2 regions of the Allofournierella sp. CML151 genome follow, and region 2 is predicted to be linked to the other one. Evidence: riboswitches for the same ligand, from Rfam matches in the RefSeq annotation. Region 2 holds a riboswitch; the other holds the start of a gene.

Region 1 (9,405 bases), on a different contig from region 2:
CGGCATTCAGCGGATTCAGATAGCTGTTGCCGATGAAATACTGCGCATAGGCAGTGTTGGGCTGGCCGAGGCCGAACAGAGAATCCGAGGGATCAGCCTTCTCCTCAGCATAGATTTCCCGCACCATGGGGAAAACCGCCCAGGCGTTGGGCCAACCCACGTAAAAGGCGATGTGGGTAATGATCTCCACCATTTCGGTTTTGGTCACGCCATGATTTTTTGCATTCTGGATATGATATTTCAGGGAATTGTCGGTGATGCCCTTGGATACCAGTGCCACCACGGTGATCATAGAACGATCCCGCAGCGACAGCTTATCCTCCCGGGACCATACCTCGCCGAACAGCACATCGTCGTTGAGCTGGGCAAATTTGGGCGCAAGGTCGCCCAGTCCGTTTCTTCCTGCCGTTTGTTTGATCATTGATCACTTGCCTCCTGTTCCTGCTTGTGTTTTTCGAATCTCGTGGCGCAGATAATCCAGACGCTGGAGCTGCCGCTCCTTGAAGTGGATCTCGTCCAGGGCCGCGGCCCGCTTTTTTTCCAGCATACGAAGGCGCTCGGCTCCGGTGGCCTCGCCCTCCAGCAGCAGCCGCATGTAAGTCTCCACTTCCTCTGTGCAAAAGCCGATATCGTGCAGGGTCATGATAACACTCAGACGTTCCAGATCGGAATCGTCGTACTGCCAGGCACCCATCACCTTTTTGACCGCTCCGCACAATCCCCAACTCTCGTATTCCCGCAGAATATTCATGGGAATCTGATATCGCTCGCTTGCCTCCTGAATGGTCATACGCCGCCCTCCAAAAAACAAAATGTAGATGCCCTGGCCGGACATCTACATTGTAAATCGCTTTCAGATCACTGTCTAATACTTATTTTGAAGTTTCAGAAATAGCAAAAAGGCATTTTTTAATATGGTCCAGCAGTGCAGCCACCGCAGGCGGAAAGGTCTCGGTCTTTTTCCAGGCCAGAACCGTACTGGATTCCAGCGCCGGTGACAGGGGCAGAAAGCGCAGTCCCTCATAGCTGCAGCGGAGCCGGATGGTCAGAAACGCTCCCATCCCCTCTCGGGCCAGAAGGGTCATGTTGTAGGGCAGGTTGCCGGTGGCCGCCACCTGCATCTGCTGGGCATAGGGGCCCATCCAATGCTCCAGCTCTTTTTGAATCATCTCACGGCGGGTAAAGATCAGGGGCACCTGCGCAAGATCCCCTGCAGTGACACACTCCTTTTGCGCCAATGGAGAATCCTCCGGCACATGTACGCCCCATTGCTCCTTCACCGGCAGGCGAATGAAGTCGTATTTGCTGATGTCCACCGGTTCCAGCAGCAGGGCCAGATCCAGCATGCCGTCTTCGATCCGCTCCTTGGTGTTGTCGGCGTTGCCACTGTACAGCTGATAAGTCACCTGAGGATGAAGCGCCTGGAAAGAGGCCAGCCACCCGGCCAGAAGATGCATGCCCTCCAGATCGCCGCTGCCGATGGAGATTACGCCTCGCAGCTCCGGCTCCCGGCGGAATTCCTGCACAGTTTTGTCCGCCAGATCCACCAGCTCCTGTGCCCGGCGGCGCAGCAGCATGCCATCGTTGGTCAGAATAATCCGGTGGCGGCTGCGCTGGAACAGCTTAACCCCCAGCTCCTCCTCCAGCTGCATCAGCTGACGGGAAAGGGTGGGCTGCGTCAAATGAAGCAGCGCCGCCGCTTTTGTAATGTTTTCCTCCCGAGCCACGGCCAGGAAGTATTTGAGCACTCGAAGATCCATGATTTTGCCCCCTCCTCTTTTCAACATCCTATCACGGAACCGCCGGGCAGACAAGGGCAGCTTCCTTTGCCGCAGGGTTTTACATTTTGTGCAAAGCAGGTTACAATAGGTCCATAAAACAGCGAAAACGCAAAATTTCCCCGGAAAGGATTATTGTGCTATGACCAGAATACTTTTTGTGTGCTTAGGCAACATCTGCCGCAGCCCCATGGCCGAATATGTGATGCGGGACCTGGTGCGCCAGGCCGGGCTGGAGGACCAAATTCAAGTGGCCTCCGCCGCCACCAGCCGGGAGGAACTGGGCAACCCGGTGTATCCCCCCGCCCGCCGCAAGCTGGCGGAGCACGGCATTGCCTGCGAGGGCCATGCCGCCCGTCAGATGACTGCCGCAGACTATGACCGGTTCGACCTGCTGATCGGTATGGATCAGAACAACCTGCGGAATATGAACCGCATCTGCGGCGGTGATCCGCAGCATAAGCTGCGCATGCTGATGGATTACACCGACCGCCCGGGCGAGGTGGCAGACCCTTGGTACACCGGCGATTTTGAGCGCACCTGGCAGGATGTGCTGGCCGGCTGCCAGGGCTTGCTGGCGCAGCTGGAGAGCAGGGACTGAATTGCCCCGCTTGACAGCACTTTCCTCCGGTGTTATAGTAAATAGCGAAATTTGAATAGTTTTGGAATTCTGGGGGGACTCTTCGGAGTTGAGAAGGTAAAACCTGACCCCACGAACCTGATCTGGTTCATACCAGCGTAGGGAAGCAATTCTGAAGCCCCGGTTCTGCCCGCCTGTTTCAGTGCGAGCACCGAGACCTTGCAGTAAAAGGGATGCTTTTCCAGGTGAAAGGCATCCCTTTTTCTTTTATATTTCTTGCAAAGGAAGGAATCATTGCTATGGAAAACAACACCTGCTGCGGATGCAGCCGGCCGGACCTGCCCTGGGCGGGCCGCGGCACCAATCTGGATATCTCCGGCTGCCGTTTCTCGCTCTACCCCATGGACTCGAACTTTGTGCCCATCATTTTGGGTGCACTGGAAAAGACCGACACCTCGGCGGTGTGGAGCCAGTCGGACGCACTTTCTACCGTTTACCGTGGACGCCTGCCCTACGTGGTGGACGCGGTGGAGGGCCTGTTCGTAAACGCATGGCAGCCCACCGTTCATATGGCACTGGAGGGCCAGTTCTCCAAGGGCTGCCCCGGTGACACCGACGGCGACAGCCTGCTCACCCGGGAAGGCCCCGGCCCCAATGCCCAGACCATCGCCGGCGCCCACTTCCCGGTGCTGTGCAAACTGGCACTGTATCCCATGGGCGTGAGCGACTACATCGACCGCATTGCCGAGGTCTGGCACATGGCAGAAGATGCCGGTCTGAATCCCACCAGCGTTCATTATGCCACCCGCATCAACGGCGATGTACAGGCAGTGTTTGACTATCTGCATGCGGTCTGCCGCCACATGGAGCAAACGGTTCCCCATTACATTCTGCATTTCACCCTCTCGGTGAACAGCCCCACGGCGGAATGATTCCTCACTATTCAAAAACAGCAATTAAGGAGTTAGAACAACCAATGAAACAGAAAGAATCAAGCTATTCCTGGAAACTGCAGGACATTATTTTTGTGGCCATGCTGTGCGTGGTGTTCGGCGTGGTATATCTGGCAGGCGTTTACCTGATCTCGCCTCTGACCGCCATCTTTGCTCCTCTGGGCGTTTCGCTGCTGGGCACCGAGATGATTTTCGGTATCTGGTTTATGGCTGCCACCCTGGCCGCCTACATTCTGCAGAAGCCCGGCGCAGCCATCATCGCCGAGGTGCTTGCTTCCCTGATCGAGGTGCTGCTGGGCAACATGTACGGCCCCATGGTAATCGTGGCAGGCATTGTGCAGGGCGCGGGCGCTGAGCTGGTGTTTGCCGCCTGGCGCTACAAGCGGTTCGACCGCACCACCATGTATCTTGCCTCTGTGGGCTGCACCATCACCGGCTTTTTGTGGAGTTTCGTGCGCTCCAACTACCTGGCCATTGCACCCCAGCTGCTGGTGGTATATTTTGTGGTACGCCTGATCAGCTCCTTTATCTTCTCCGGCGTGCTGTGCAAGCTGATGGGCGACAGTCTGGCCCGCACCGGTCTGCTGAAGAGCTATGCCCTGGGCCGGGCCATGCGGGATGAGTAAGCCGGTGCTCAGCTGCCGGGACCTGACCTTCCGCTATCAGAAGGAGGATGTGTTCCGGCAGCTCTCCTTTGCCATTCAGCCCGGGGAGGCTGTGCTTCTGATGGGGCCTTCCGGCTGCGGCAAAAGCAGTCTGGCCTACTGCCTGGCCGGGCTTTACCCTGCCTACGCGGGAACTCTGAGCGGCGAAATTCTTCTTGAGGGTAAGCCTCTGGAGGATTACCCGCTGGCCCAGCGAGCCCGGGGTGTGTCCATCCTGTTCCAGAACCCCGACGATCAGTTCTGCATGGACCGGGTGGATCACGAAATCCTGTTTGCGCTGGAAAACATCAACTATCCGGGCGATCTGCGTGCCCGCACCCGGGAGCTGCTGGCACTGGTGGGTCTGGAGGATGTGGAGCATCATCTGATTCACACCCTGTCCGGCGGAATGAAACAGAAGCTGGCGCTAGCCACCGCCCTTGCCACCGAGGCAAAGCTGCTCATTCTGGACGAGCCCTTTGCCAATCTGGACCCCGGCTCCTGCGCTGATCTCTCGATGAAGCTGGCCCAGCTGAACCGGCAAGGGCTCTCCCTCTTTGTTGTGGACCACCGGCCGGATTACTGGCTGCCGTTTTTAAGCCGCATTCTGCTGATGGACAAAACCGGCAACCTTTTGCCGGAAAGCGTTTTTCCAGAGGAGCTGCAGGCCCACCGGGAGCTGTTCCGGGAACGCGGCCTGTTTGTGGACGACAGCTGGCTGGAGGGTCAGTCTCCCGCACCTCTGCCCCAGCCGGAGGAATCCATGGTGCAGGCAAAAGACCTGCGGCTGCTGCAGGGCAAAACCACGGTGGCCGAGCATCTGAGTTTTGACTTTCCCCGAGGCGGAATCACCGCGCTGGTGGGGCGAAACGGCAGCGGCAAAACCACCCTGCTCACCTGCCTTGCCGGGGCCGGACGCTGCAAGGGCAGCCTGAAAGTAAACGGCGCTGCGGGGCTGGTGTTCCAGAATCCCCGGTTCCAGTTTTTGAGCCTGACCGTGGAGGATGAGGTTTTGACCACCCTGCGGGCACTGGAGCCCAAAGCAGAGGAGCAAGCCCTGCGCCAGAAGGCCCGGGCACTGCTGGAGGAATTTGACCTGCTGGCCTGGCGCAAGCACTCCCCCTATGAACTGAGTCAGGGGCAGCAGCGGCGGCTGGCTTTGCTGGCCATGCTGGCGGGCAACCGGCCGCTTCTTTTGCTGGACGAGCCCACCTATGCACAGGACGAGCGAGCCACTCAATTCATCATGGAGCTGCTGCGCCGCCGCATTGATCAGGGTCTCACCGCCGTGATTGCCACCCACGATCTGGCGCTGGCCCGCTGCTTTGCCAACCGGATCTATTTGCTGGAGGACGGCCGCATGCAGCTGCTCAGCCCGGAACAGCTGGACCAATATGCCGAGGAAAGGAGCCATGCCTCATGCGCGCTTTGAATCCCGCCTACAAGCTGCTCACCCTGATCATTGCTTCGCTGATGCTCTCGGTCACCTACAACACCCGACTGGATCTGGTGGTGGCAGGCTGCTGCCTGGTGGTAACTCTGTGCACCCCGCGGGTGGACCGGAAATTTCTGTTCATCTCGCTCACACCGTTCCTCATCGCTGCCTTCGGCATGTTCATGACCGGCCTGCTGTTCCCCAGTCAGGCGGCTGCACAGGGGGTGGAGACCGCTGTATTCGGCCAGCGGGTCATTTACGCCAGCTCGCTGAAAAGTGCCTGCCAGCTGGCCGCCCGGGTGCTGGCCTTCGGCGGCCTGGGCATGCTGTTCGCGTTTACCACCGAACCAATGGAGCTGATCATGAGCCTGATGCAGCAGTTCCATCTGCCCCCGAAATTTGCCTATGGCATTCTGGCTGCCTATCATTTCTTCCCGGTGGTGCGCAGCGAGTTCGGCACCGTGGGCGTGGCACTGCGGGTTCGCGGTGTAAAGGCAACGCCCTTTTCGCCAAAACGAATCCTCCCCATGCTGGTTCACGCACTGGAACGTTCCCAAAGTCTTGCCATGGCTATGGAGTCCCGAGGGTTCCAGAACGATGCGCCCCGGGCTGTGGCCTTTCGGGTACGGTTCGGCTGGGCGGATATCGCCTTTCTGATCGGTTTGCCCGCTGCACTTCTGGTCGGGCTCTGGCTTTTATAACCACAGGAGCAATGCAATGAATCATACAAAACAAGAGGAGCTGGCCCAGCTGCAGGCCCGCTACCCAAACTTTTCCCCTTTTGTGCTGCTGAAGCTGAGCATGATCCGCTACGGGGCAGTGCTCACCCCCGCCGCGCTGGAGAAAATTCAAGGTTCCATCTACGCCTTTTCCAGCGACAATGCCTTTGATATCCGTTTTTCCGGCCGCAAGGCCTGCACTGCCGTGCCCGGACCGATTCTGCTGCGGGACGGCACCTTCGTTTACATCAACTACGGCGACCCTTATGAGGACCCCTATCAGATTGACTGGGAGGGCGGGCTGTTTTTGCTGAAGGAGGGCAACACGCTGATCGATGTGATCGACTTTGTGCCCCGGCCCGAATTTTACGGCAAAATCACCAGCCTCGGCACTCCCATGGCTGCAGTGGCAGACGTACGCGGCCAGAAGCTGATTCTGAACGCCTTCCAGCGCTGCCGCTTCTGGGAGGGCGGCCACCAATGTGGCTTCTGTGCCTTTTTCACCGGCGGACAGAGCCGGGGTGAGGTAAACTGCCAGGATGTACGGGAAACCATTCAGGAGGCGCTCAAGGAGCCGGGTCGTTTTTCCGAGATCAGCCTGTCTGGTGGATCGGATTTTTCCGGCGAACCGCCCTTTTCCTGTGAGGTGGACCGGTACATCCGGGTTCTGCAGGCCATCGGGGAAAACTTCACCGGCCGCTTCCCCTGCCAGCTGATGGCACCCGCCTACCCCAAACAGCAGTTGGAACGCATCTGGCGCGAGACCGGCATCACCTCCTATGCGCCCAACATCGAGGTCTGGGGCAAGGCTCTGTTTCAGGAGCTCTGCCCCGGCAAAGAGCAATGGGTCGGCTATGAGGAATGGATTCGCCGCACGCTGGATGCGGTGGAGGTATTTGGCCGCGGCAAGGTGTGCACTCAGGTGGTGGCCGGTGTGGAGCTGGCCGCAAAGAACGGCTTTTCCGATGTGGAGGCCGCACTGGAATCCAATTTTGAAGCCTGTGAGTTTTTCGCCAGCCACGGAGTGAACTTTTTGTGCACCATCTGGCGTCCGCACCGGGCCACCCGGCTGGGCTACCGGCCCATGCCGCCGCTGGAATACTACGTGCGGCTGGCCGAAGGGCTGCACAGCATCCGTAAAGCGCATGGGCTTTACAACACAAACGACGACTATAAGCACTGTGGGAACCACCCGGACAGTGAACTGGAAAGGGGTGACTGAGGATGGAACTGCCTATTTTTGTCCCGATGCCGCCTGAAACAGCTGCTCTTCTGCCCGTTTGGAATAAAGCCGTGGTGCAGGCGCAGGATCTGGAGGGTTCGCTGCCATTTTCCTGTCCTGTGGTGACCAGCCTGAATGGCTCCACACTCTTACTGGGCCTTACCCAGGAGCGGACCGCCGCCGGACGCGCACTGGTACGGGCACTCTGGTTCGATCAGCCGGTGAGTTTGTGGCTGCCCGATGAATCAGACTGGGTTCAGCTGACTGCCCGGGCCTGGAAGTGCCACATCACCGGTCCGGTATTCCGGGAGCTTCTGGAGCAGGCACGCCACCGGGACCCAGCCGCTGACCTTGCCGTCGTATGGGAGCTGCTGCCCACAGCGCAAAGGCCCTGTTCCCAGCCGCCTCAGCCGGTGGACTGCCCCCTTTTGCGAGAGGGAGAAATTCATCTGGAACTGCTGCAGCCTGCGGGAGTTGATGAACAGTAATACAAAAAGACAGGCGCTCTGCCCGGTGCATCTGCCCGGGTGGAGCGCCTGTTTTTTGACTGAGGCAGCCGTTTGCCTCCGGCTTTTTGCAGGGGACAGAAATCGGCTACTTTTTGTTTCGTTTCCGACTGCGGAAAAAGGCGCAAATCCCTGCGCCGCTCACGCCGCTTCCATGCGATATCGCAGCGGTGTTTTCCGTCTCTTTTTTTACCGCCTTAATGGTGATGCTGCAAAGAGCAATTTCCTGCCCGCCTTCCGCAGCAACGGTGACCGTAGTGCTTCCCTCTTTCAAGGGTTTCACGATTGCTTTCGTTCCATCCACCGGGTCCTGGGTGATCTGTACAACACCATCGGGAGTGCTGCTCCATGTTATCTTTTTGTTTGCAGCAGGTGAGTCCAGAGAAGCTTGAATCTCGGCAGCACCGCTTTGTTCCAGACGCAGGCTGTTCTGCTTGACTACACACGCAAACAGGGACTTGGGTGGAGGCAGGTTTTTCTGCCAGCCACCGCTCCCGCAGAGTGGCAGGATCGGGAAACCCTGTGGAACGCTGTGGAGGAAACCGAAACCGCAAAGGACAGTCGCCTCGCCCGTGAATTTGTGGCGGCACTGCCCATAGAGTTGAGCCGGGAGGAACAAATCCAGCTCCTGCAAGATTTTATCAAGGAACAGTTTGTTGCAGACGGAATGTGCGCCGATGCTGCCATCCATGACCCGTATCCTCCCGGACACAATCCCCATGCTCATATCCTGCTGACGGTGCGCCCGCTGGATGAAAAGGGAAAATGGCAGTACAAGCCCGAGAAAGAATATCTCTGTGTCAAAGACGGCGAGGAACGGGGCTTTACTGCCGCTGAGTTCAAGCAGGCACAGGCCGATGGATGGGAGAAACAGTACCAGTATAAGGTAGACAAAAAGAAGGTGTATATGCCCCCTTCCGCAGCGCAGGCGCAGGGCTATGAACGGGTGTCCAAGTACCCCAAAAGCACCAAATATGGCAGGCAGAATCCCATCACGGAACGATGGAATAGTGCTGAACAGCTTGTCCTGTGGCGGGCTGCATGGGCAAATGTGGCAAACCGCCATCTGGAGCGCACCGGACATGAGGAACGCATCGACCACCGCAGCCATGCCTAGCGTGGGCTGCTGGAGCAGCCTACGCTCCATGAGGGTGTGGTTGCCAGAGCCATGGAGAAAAAAGGTATTATCTCTGACCGATGTGAACTGAACCGGCAGATCAAGGCGGACAATGCCCTGCTTCGGGAGCTGAGAGGACAGGTTAAAAAGCTGGCGCAAACAGTCAAAAATACCCTCCCGGCGCTTGCCGAGGCCATGGAAAATCTGCGAAAAAATTTGCTTCTGTTCTGCTATCAGCTGGGGTATCTCCGCAAGGGCAAGGAACGCCTGAACACTTCGCTGAATACGCTGCGCCCTGCCCTCACACAGTACAATCAGCTGGCAAAGGACATCCGAGATAAGACGAAGGAGCGCCGCAGCCTGCTTACCGAGAAAAAGGCGCTCTCTGCTGTCCATGTATTCCGACACCGGGAGCTGGCCGCAAAAATTGCGGCACTGACAGAGGATTTGG
Region 2 (9,405 bases):
ACGATGGAGATCATGCCGAACAGCGCATACTGAACCGAGCGGTTCTGCAGCTCGCCCATCTCCGAGGCGAAGCCCAGCAGATAGGGCCCGCACTCTTCCACCACCACCAGATATTCCTGGCCGTTGATCCACTCCACGCCGGGGGTATCCATCCGGTCCCGCAGCCGCTCCAGCCGGTTTTCCATCTCCATGGTCTGCACATTGTTCCGGCTTACGCCGATCACCTCGCCGGTCTGCGCATCCACCGCAAAGAGGATGCGGCTCAGCTGGGTGGGGATGTTCCGGATGTAGGAGACCACGTTGGTCATGTTCTGGTACCGCTCCAGAATCTCGGCCCATTGTGCATCCGAGATCGCCAGATCCGCTTCCAGGCAGTCCTCCACCAGATAGGAGATGAAGCTCATTCGATTCAGATAGTCCTCCACAAAAAGCTCCTTGGCCTTCTGGTTGGCCTCCTCCAGCTGCAGGATCACATCCACCAGCTGGTCCACCGCATCCCGGGCCGCCAGCTCTTCGGTGTGGATTTCCATATAATAAATGGCCGAATAGAGCACCGCGCTCAGCAGCAGGCTCGAGACCACAAAGATAGAAATCAGAATTGTCAGAATTTTTTCGCAAAGCTTTTTCATACCGTCATAGCTCACATTTTTCTTGTTTTTTCCGGCAGGATCAGGCCTTCTCTGTGCGCGCCTGCCCCTGCTGCGGGCATTCTTCTTGAAGTGCTTTTGCATACTGGTCCTTCGGCAGCGGACGGGAGAAATAGTACCCTTGCCCGACGCGGCAGCCGATCTCGCGCAGAAAATCTGCCTGCGCCCTTGTCTCAATGCCTTCGGCCACAATGTCCAGCTCCAGCTCCAGTGCCATCTGCACCGTCGAGCGGACCACCACGTTCATTCGTGCCTCACCCAGATGATCCACAAAGCTCTTGTCAATCTTGATTGTATCGAAGGGAATCGCCGCCAGGGTGCCCAGACTGGAAACACCCGAGCCGTAGTCGTCCATGTCCACATGGTATCCCCGTTCGTGCAGCTGATCCAGCAGCGTGTTCAGCTCGTTGTAGGCGTTCAGCATCGCGCTCTCGGTGATCTCAAAGGCCAGCTCCCCCGCCTGAATGCGGTATTCGCCGGCCAGCTGATCCAGCCGCTGTACGATGCCCGGGTGATGCAGATGCATGCGGGACAGGTTCACCGAGACCGGCAGAATCGGCAGTCCCTCCTGCTTCATCTCCCGGATATCCCTGCACACGATCTCCAGAACATGCTCATCCAGGCGGATGATCTGTCCGTTTTCCTCAAACACCGGAATGAAGTTGGCGGGCGAGACCATTTCGCCCGTGGGCTTTTTCCAGCGCACCAGCGCTTCGGCCCCCACGATCCGTCCCGTCTGCAGCGAATACTTGGGCTGATACCACACCTGGAACTCGTCGTTGCGCACCGCCTGTTCAAAGGTGGTTTCAATCCGGCCCCGCTGCAGGAATTTTTCCTGGATCTGTTCGTCAAAGATGCAGTAATACCGGTTGGTGGCATCCTTGATCTCGTTTTTCGCCAGCACCGCTTTTCCGTAGATGTTCCGCAGGGAGGTTCCCTGGTTCAGCGGGCATACACCCATGGAGACGCTGACGGAACCGAACTGCCTGCTGCTGACCTCCTGCTGGATCGCCTCGTGCAGTGCATTCAGCTTGTCGCGCAGCTGCGCCTCATCCTTATAATGAAGCAGCGCCACATATTCATCGGCATGCCGGCGATAGATCTCATCCTCCTGCAGCACCCGCTTGAAGGCGGTGTGCATCAGCAGAATCACCTCGTCCCCGGTCTGCATGCCGTACAGCATGTTGATCAGCTTCAGCTTGTCCACATCCATGACCAGCAGGGCAAGGCCCTCCTGTCCGGCCAGGTTCCGCTCCCGGAAGCAGACCCGCAGATACTCGAAATTGCAGTCGCCGGTCAGCGAATCCTCAAACAGCATCTTTTCTGTTCTGCCAGAATAGACCCGGTAATACACGCTGAAGAACACGCAGAAGAGCGCCACCACACCCAGAATCAGCGCCACATTGCGGCTCACGTGATCGGTGAAGGCTCCGGTCGCGCTGTCCACATAATCCTGGCCGATGTAGGTCACCAGATACCAGTTGTTTAGCCCCAGCTCCTCCACATAGCCCAGATATTCCGCACCGTCCATCTCCATCTGAAAGTAGTTGCCGGTGGTGTTGGAGGGCCCCACCGTATCCGTCCAGAGCTCGTACTCCACGCCCACCAGGCCGCCGTTTTCCTCATCGCCGGCAATGGCGGCTCCGGTTCTGTCCACCACCATGCTGTGGCCGCCGCCGTCAAAGGAGGGGATGTCCAGCATCCGGGCGAACTGGCTGGACCGGTACGGCGCGGTGAGCAGCATCTCCACCTGTCCATCCCGGTAAACGGGCATGGTGAAAATGTTGATGTAGTCCTTTCCATCCTCGCTCCGCCGCATATCCGAAATGGTAAACTCCCCGGCAAAGCCCCGCTTCACATAGTCCTCGTCCTCCAGCGGCAGATGCTCGCCCAGAGTCGTGTGACAGACGCCGTCCCGGGTCACCACACCCATATTGTAAAAGCCGTAGGATTTCGCGTAGCGGGACAGGCGCCCCAGCAGCTGCTCCGGTTCGTACAGCTCCTGCTCCTCAAAGCCTGCCGCCAGTGCCGCCAGAAAATTTTCCTGGCTGTTCAGCATATTCTGCAGCGCGTCCTTGTTCTGGGTCGAGACATACGCCAGATTGGTCTGTACCTCCTTGCGGAACAGCTCCCGCATCTGGACACTGTACCGCACGGTCATGGTGACCGACAGGGCCACCATCACCGCAACGGCGCCCACGCTCACGAGCAGATACTTCGTGTCGAACAGCTTCAGTTTCTTTTTGCGTTTCATGCATTCCTCCTCGCCATCCGGCCCCCTTGCCGGAAAGCGTACTTCCCTTTCCCTCCGATCGGAACCATTCGGCCCCACAATCGGTTAATCTTTGTATACCTTATTCGTATATGAAGACATTCTGTTAACCAGTATATCCTGTTTCCTGCCTTTAAGCAAGGAATTTTTCACGGATTTCTGACAAATTTGCAGCAAATATTCCGCGGCGGCCGCCGTGCGGCTTCCCAGCGGGGGCAAACACCCCTTCTTCTGCCGCCTTTTTCGCTCCCCGCATCCTGCTGTCTGCCGCTCAAAAAAGCCCGCCGGGAACAAAAGGAATTGCCCAAAATAAGAATTCATGCTATAATCAGGCAAACTTCATCCCGACGATTCCCTGCCTCCGCGGCCCCATCCACTGCGGGCGAAGCAGGCCGGAACCAAGAAGAACGCTCACAACCTGAACTGGAGGGATTTTTACCCATGACCACAAAAGCTCTGGCGCTGGAAGTGATTCAGCGCCTGAAAGACGCCTATCCCGTCGCGGAGTGTACCCTGGATTATGACCACGCCTGGCAGCTGCTGGTGGAGGTGCGGCTGGCCGCCCAGTGCACCGACGCCCGGGTCAACGTGGTGTGCAAGGATCTGTTTGCCAAATACCCCAGCGTGGAAGCGCTGGCCGCCGCCGAGCCGGAGGAGATCGAGGCCATTGTGAAGCCCTGCGGGCTGGGCCGCTCCAAGGCGCGGGACATCAGCCTGTGCATGCGCCGCCTGCGGGACGACTTCGGCGGCAAGGTACCGGACGATTTTGACGCGGTGCTCAGCCTGCCCGGCGTGGGCCGCAAGAGCGCCAACCTGATCATGGGCGACGTGTTCGGCAAGCCCGCCATTGTCACCGACACCCACTGTATCCGGCTGTGCAACCGGATCGGCCTGGTGAAAAACCTCACCGAGCCCAAAAAGGTGGAAATGGCCCTGTGGAAGATCATCCCCCCGGAGGAGGGCAGCGATTTGTGCCACCGGTTCGTGCTGCACGGCCGGGCGGTGTGCGATGCCCGCAAGCCGGACTGCGCTGCCTGCTGCCTGAAGGACATCTGCAAGACAGGCAAAAAGGCCGTCCCTGCCGAGGGCTGAGCCGCCCGGCAAAACCTTGACAAATTTCCCGATCGTGTTATACTGATTCTTGGACATAAAAACAGGGGCGCTGGGGGCCATCCCCGGCTGAGATCAGAGCAAAGTGCAGCTCTGGGTCACCTTGAACCTGATCCGGGTAATGCCGGCGTAGGAAGTTTGAGGATCATTGCGCGATTTTTGCGCCCCTGCATGTTTTTTTCGTGCGGGGGCGTTTTTTGTGCAGATGTTTTTATGTACTACTCTTTTTTCACACGGCCGCAGAGCCGGGAAAGGCTGGTACAACCATGACAAAATCGACGACCCGCACCCATGCGCTGGTGGAATGCGCGCTGATGATTGCGCTGTCCACCATTCTGAGCTACATTCCCATCTTCAAGCTGCCCCACGGCGGCTCCATCACCCTGGTGAGCATGCTGCCCATCATTCTGGTCAGCTTCCGCCGCGGCCCCGCCTGGAGCATGCTCACCGCCTTCGTGTTCAGTCTGATCCAGCTGCTGCTGGGCATTTCCGATCTGACCTACTGCCAGACTCTGGGTGCCGTGGTGGGCAGCGTGCTGCTGGACTTTCTGGTGGCCTTCACCCTGCTGGGTCTGGCCGGCCTGATCGCCAAGCCCATTCCCAACCGGCTGGCCGGTGTCTGCGTGGGCACCCTGGCGGTCTGCCTGCTGCGCTATCTGTGCAGCTTCCTGTCCGGCTACATCGTCTGGAAGGACTATGACTACGCCTTTGAGTGGATGACCGAATTTGGCTGGGGCGCGCAGATTGCCAGCATGGGCGAAAACGCCCTGTGCTGGCTGTACAGCGCGGTATACAACGGCACCTATATGCTGCCGGAAGCCATCCTCACCACGGTGGTGGCGGTCGTTCTTTATAAAATGCTGCCCAAGCTGTTTGCGCCTCAGGCGTAACTTCTTCTTCCGGCCGGGGGCGCTTCCGCTTTGGAGGCGCCCCCGGTTTTTGCTTTACTGTCCCTTCCTTTTTTGCTATACTGAAAAAAGCGCGCGGTAAAAGTCTTTCCGGCGCATTTCATTTTGAAAAAAGAGGTGTAACCCTTGAAGCTGCCTTTTGTATGGAAAAGCCTGGCGCTGGCCGTCTGCTCGGCCCTGCTGCTGAGCGGCTGCGGGCTGTTTGCTCCCGCGCCGGAGCCCACCCCCACACCGTCGCCCACCGCCGCGCCCACACCGGAACCGACCCCCAGCCCCACGCCGGAGCCCACACCGGAACCCACGGTCAATCTGGAGGAGTTCGGCGGCTATCCCGCCGTGGGCGATGAGCTGGGCCGCATCGTGATCCCCGGCACCAACGTGGACTGCGCCATGTACTGGGGCGACGGCAAGACCCAGCTGAACCAGGGCGCGGGCACCTACACCGGCGCCCATATTCCCGGCGAGGGCGGCACCATTCTGGCCGGAGCCCACACCAACACCTACTTCCGGGATTTTGAAAACGTGGAGCTGGGCGACGAGATCATCATCACCACCTACTACGGGGAATACCACTATGAGGTGGTGAACATGCAGGTGGCGCTGGACACCGACAGCTCCGCCTACGACCTGGAGGCGGACGAGGAGAATGTGATCCTGTACACCTGCTACCCCTTCGGCACCCTGCAGCACACCAGCCAGCGCTATTTTATCTACGGCAAATACCTGAGCGGTCCCGAAATTGTGGAAGACTGACCAAACAAAACCGCCCGTTCCGATGGATTCGGAACGGGCGGTTGCTTTTTATTCAGCCGGTCCTGCCGGTTCAATTCCGGTTTTCTGCATGGCCCGCAGCAGCATTCCCTGACGGCTGGCTGCCTCCTGCAGAGCCACCAGACAATCCCGGGCAAGGGGGGACAGTCCATATTTCGCCTGCCACAGGGCCACATCCCGGTTCATGGCCACCCCGGCGCAGCGGCGCTGCACCAGTCCGTGGCGGCGGCATTCCGCCTCCGGCAGCGGATTGGACCAGGCATAGCTGCCCGGCACCCCCCGCAGCAGCTCGTACATGCTGGCCCGGTCCTGCACATGGATGCGCCCGGCGGCCCCCTGCCGGGGAACGGCGAACTCGGTCTGCTCGGCCAGCTGAGCGTCGCCCCGCAGAATCTGGGGATACTGCTGCAGCTGCTCGTAGTCCAGCGTCTCCTGCCCGGCCAGCGGATGGCCGGGGGCCATCAGCACGCAGGGGGTAAACCGCAACAGGGTGCGGCTGGCAAGCCCCGCCTTGGCGAACAGCTCCTTGAAATAGTCGTCGTACAGCAATTGATAGCGCACCACGGCGATCTGCACCTGGCCCCGGCTTACCGCGTCCAATGCCTGGGCGGTGGCGGATTCCTGATAGCTCACGTTCAGCGGCTTGCCCTGCTGTTTGGCCAGATAGGCCGCCAGCGCCCGGGTGATATAGCCGCTGTGGGGCCCGGCCAGTGCCAGCCGCATGGTCTGCTCATGGGTGCGGTAGATGCTCTCCAGCTCGCCCACCTGCCGCAGAATCGTCTCGGCGTAGCGCAGCAGCTGGGCGGCCTCCACCGTGGGCTCCATTCCCTGGGCCCCCCGCCGGAACAGGCTGACCCCCAGCTCTTTCTCCAGCTCCTTGATGGTCCGGCTCAGGTTAGGCTGGCTGATGTAAAGATTCTGGGCCGCCTTGGTCACGCTGCCCACCCGCGCGATCTCCAGCACACAGCGCAGCTGCTGCAGATTCATGCCATCTCCCCCTTTGTGTGATTTGCCAGCATCTGTCTCCAAAATTTTCGAAAAAACTTTGTAAACAGCGCAGTATTATGTCATATTTGATATAGTTTTATTTAAATAATACATTACTCACCAGGATTTGGCAATGGTATTATAGGGGTGTCAAGAAAATAACGTTCAAACGCCTGCCGTCTTGTGCGGTTTCTTTTCGCCCAGTTCGCGTTAAGATTTTAACGTTTAGAACACGTTATTTTTATTATCGGTATTTTTTTGGAGGTAATGACAATGGCACGTTTTACTCTTCCCCGCGATCTGTATCATGGCAAGGGTTCTCTGGAGGAACTGAAGAACCTGGGTGGCAAGAAGGCTTTCGTCGTCGTGGGCGGCGGCAGCATGAAGCGTTTCGGCTTTTTGGATCGCGCCATCAACGCCCTGAAAGAAGGCGGCATGGAAGTTTACCTGTTTGAGAACGTCGAGCCCGATCCCTCTGTGGAGACCGTTATGCGCGGCGCTGCTGCCATGACCGAGTTCCAGCCCGACTGGATCGTCGCCATGGGCGGTGGTTCCCCCATCGACGCCGCCAAGGCCATGTGGGCTTTCTACGAGTACCCCAATGTAACCTTCGAGGAGCTGTGCATCCCCTTCAACTTCCCCAAGCTGCGCCAGAAGGCTCATTTCTGCGCCATTCCTTCCACCTCCGGCACTGCCACCGAGGTTACCGCGTTCAGCGTTATCACCGACTACTCCAAGGGCATCAAGTACCCCCTGGCTGACTTCAACATCACTCCCGATGTGGCCATCGTTGATCCCGAGCTGGCCGAGAAGATGCCCCCGAAGCTGACCGCTCACACCGGTATGGACGCTATGACCCATGCCATCGAGGCTTATGTTTCCACCTGCAACTGCGATTACACCGATCCTCTGGCTCTGCATGCCATCAAGATGATCCACAACGATCTGGTTGCCAGCTACAACGGCGACATGGATGCCCGTGACCGCATGCACAATGCGCAGTGCCTGGCCGGCATGGCCTTCTCCAATGCTCTGCTGGGCATCGTTCACAGCATGGCTCACAAGACCGGCGCTGCTTACACCGGCGGCCACATCGTACACGGCTGCGCCAACGCCATGTACCTGCCCAAGGTCATCAAGTACAACAGCAAGGTTGAGAGCGCTGCCGAGCGTTACGCCGACATCGCCCGCTTCATCAAGCTGGAAGGCAACACCACCGAAGAGCTGGTGGACGCCCTGATCGCTGAGATCAAGAAGATGAACGCCGCGCTGAACATCCCCACCTGCATCAAGGAGTACGAGGGCGGCATCATCGATGAGAAGGAATTCATGGACAAGCTGCCTCAGGTTGCTGAACTGGCCATTGGCGATGCCTGCACCGGTTCCAACCCCCGTCAGCCCAGCCAGGAAGAGATGGAGAAGCTGCTGAAGGCTTGCTACTACGACCTGCCCATCGATTTCTAATCGATTTTCCCGCACTGAATGCCCTCGGTGTATTTACACCGGGGGCATTTATACGTTATAATGTAAGAGGACTGTGCATTTTTTCGGTCCCCGGCCGGCATTTGCATGCATCCGCAAAATGCCGGTTTCATTTTGTGAATGAAAAGGAAGCGATATGCCATGTTTAAGATCGTTGAACGAAAAGAGTTGAATCCCACGGTCACCAAGCTGGTGATCGAAGCGCCGCTGGTGGCCAAGAAGGCTCAGCCGGGCCAGTTCATCATCGTGCGCGCCATGGAGGATTCCGAGCGCATCCCCCTGACCGTGGCGGACTATGACCGCGAGGCGGGCACCGTGACCATCATCTTCCAGATCGTGGGCGGCTCCACCATGGAGCTGAACGAGCTGCGCGAGGGCGACAGCGTGCACGATTTCGTGGGCCCCCTGGGCGTCGCCAGCCATCTGGACGGCCTGAAGAAGGTTGCCGTTGTGGGCGGCGGCGTGGGCTGCGCCATTGCCTACCCCATCGCCAAGAAGCTGCATGAGCTGGGCTGCGAGGTGCACAGCATCGTGGGCTTCCGCAACAAGGACCTGGTCATTCTGGAGGATGAATTCAAGGCCTGCAGCGACAAGCTGGTCATGATGACCGACGACGGCAGCCACGGCCAGAAGGGCGTGGTCACCGCGCCGCTGGAGGAGCTGATCCAGAGCGGTGAGAACTACGACGAAGTGATCGCCATCGGACCCCTGGTCATGATGAAGTTCGTCTGCCTGACCACCAAGAAGTACGACGTGAAGACCGTTGTGTCCATGAACCCCATCATGATCGACGGCACCGGCATGTGCGGCGGCTGCCGCCTGACCGTGGGCGGCGAGACCAAGTTCGCCTGCGTGGACGGCCCGGACTTTGACGGCCACCTGGTGGACTTTGACGAGGCCATGCAGCGCGGCAGCATGTACAAGGACTTCGAGACCCACGCCCGGGAGGAGCACTGCAACCTGTTCAAGAAGGACGTGCAGTAATTCCGCGTACCGTACAACTCTTTATCGTCAGGAAATTGAAAAACAATTGGGAGGAACCCGAAAATGGCATTGCATAATATGGACCCGAAGCGCTGCCCCATGCCCAGCCAGGAGCCCAACGTTCGGAACAAAAACTTCAAGGAGGTTGCTCTTGGCTACACCCCCGAGATGGCGGTGAACGAGGCCAAGCGCTGCCTGGGCTGCAAGAACAAGCCCTGCCAGACCGGCTGCCCGGTGGGCATCG

Evidence for each region. A riboswitch is a leader RNA that binds a small molecule or an ion and turns the genes downstream of it on or off. The one in region 2 is predicted to bind thiamine pyrophosphate.
Region 1: linked by a shared signal. The riboswitch ahead of PH256_RS04800 (YkoF family thiamine/hydroxymethylpyrimidine-binding protein) and the one ahead of PH256_RS00935 (energy-coupled thiamine transporter ThiT) in region 2 are both predicted to bind thiamine pyrophosphate.

What each region holds. Positions count from the first base shown of each region.
Region 1 covers NZ_JAPNNW010000004.1:159,559-168,963, forward strand. Annotated here, with positions in the region: gene PH256_RS04780 (carboxymuconolactone decarboxylase family protein) at 1-421, opposite strand, end outside; gene PH256_RS04785 (MerR family transcriptional regulator) at 425-790, opposite strand; gene PH256_RS04790 (LysR family transcriptional regulator) at 873-1,760, opposite strand; gene PH256_RS04795 (low molecular weight protein-tyrosine-phosphatase) at 1,921-2,379, shown strand; TPP riboswitch at 2,441-2,540, shown strand; gene PH256_RS04800 (YkoF family thiamine/hydroxymethylpyrimidine-binding protein) at 2,658-3,290, shown strand; gene PH256_RS04805 (ECF transporter S component) at 3,335-3,937, shown strand; gene PH256_RS04810 (ABC transporter ATP-binding protein) at 3,930-5,387, shown strand; gene PH256_RS04815 (energy-coupling factor transporter transmembrane component T family protein) at 5,375-6,091, shown strand; gene PH256_RS04820 (radical SAM protein) at 6,108-7,331, shown strand; gene PH256_RS04825 (hypothetical protein) at 7,358-7,819, shown strand; gene PH256_RS04830 (hypothetical protein) at 7,906-8,229, shown strand; gene PH256_RS15290 (MobA/MobL family protein) at 8,247-8,954, shown strand; gene PH256_RS15295 (hypothetical protein) at 9,006-9,405, shown strand, end outside.
Region 2 covers NZ_JAPNNW010000001.1:176,601-186,005, reverse strand. Annotated here, with positions in the region: gene PH256_RS00950 (GGDEF domain-containing protein) at 1-629, opposite strand, end outside; gene PH256_RS00945 (bifunctional diguanylate cyclase/phosphodiesterase) at 670-2,901, opposite strand; gene PH256_RS00940 (endonuclease III domain-containing protein) at 3,361-4,011, shown strand; TPP riboswitch at 4,065-4,182, shown strand; gene PH256_RS00935 (energy-coupled thiamine transporter ThiT) at 4,296-4,919, shown strand; gene PH256_RS00930 (class D sortase) at 5,064-5,690, shown strand; gene PH256_RS00925 (LysR family transcriptional regulator) at 5,739-6,695, opposite strand; gene PH256_RS00920 (iron-containing alcohol dehydrogenase) at 6,969-8,159, shown strand; gene PH256_RS00915 (sulfide/dihydroorotate dehydrogenase-like FAD/NAD-binding protein) at 8,319-9,161, shown strand; gene gltA (NADPH-dependent glutamate synthase) at 9,225-9,405, shown strand, end outside.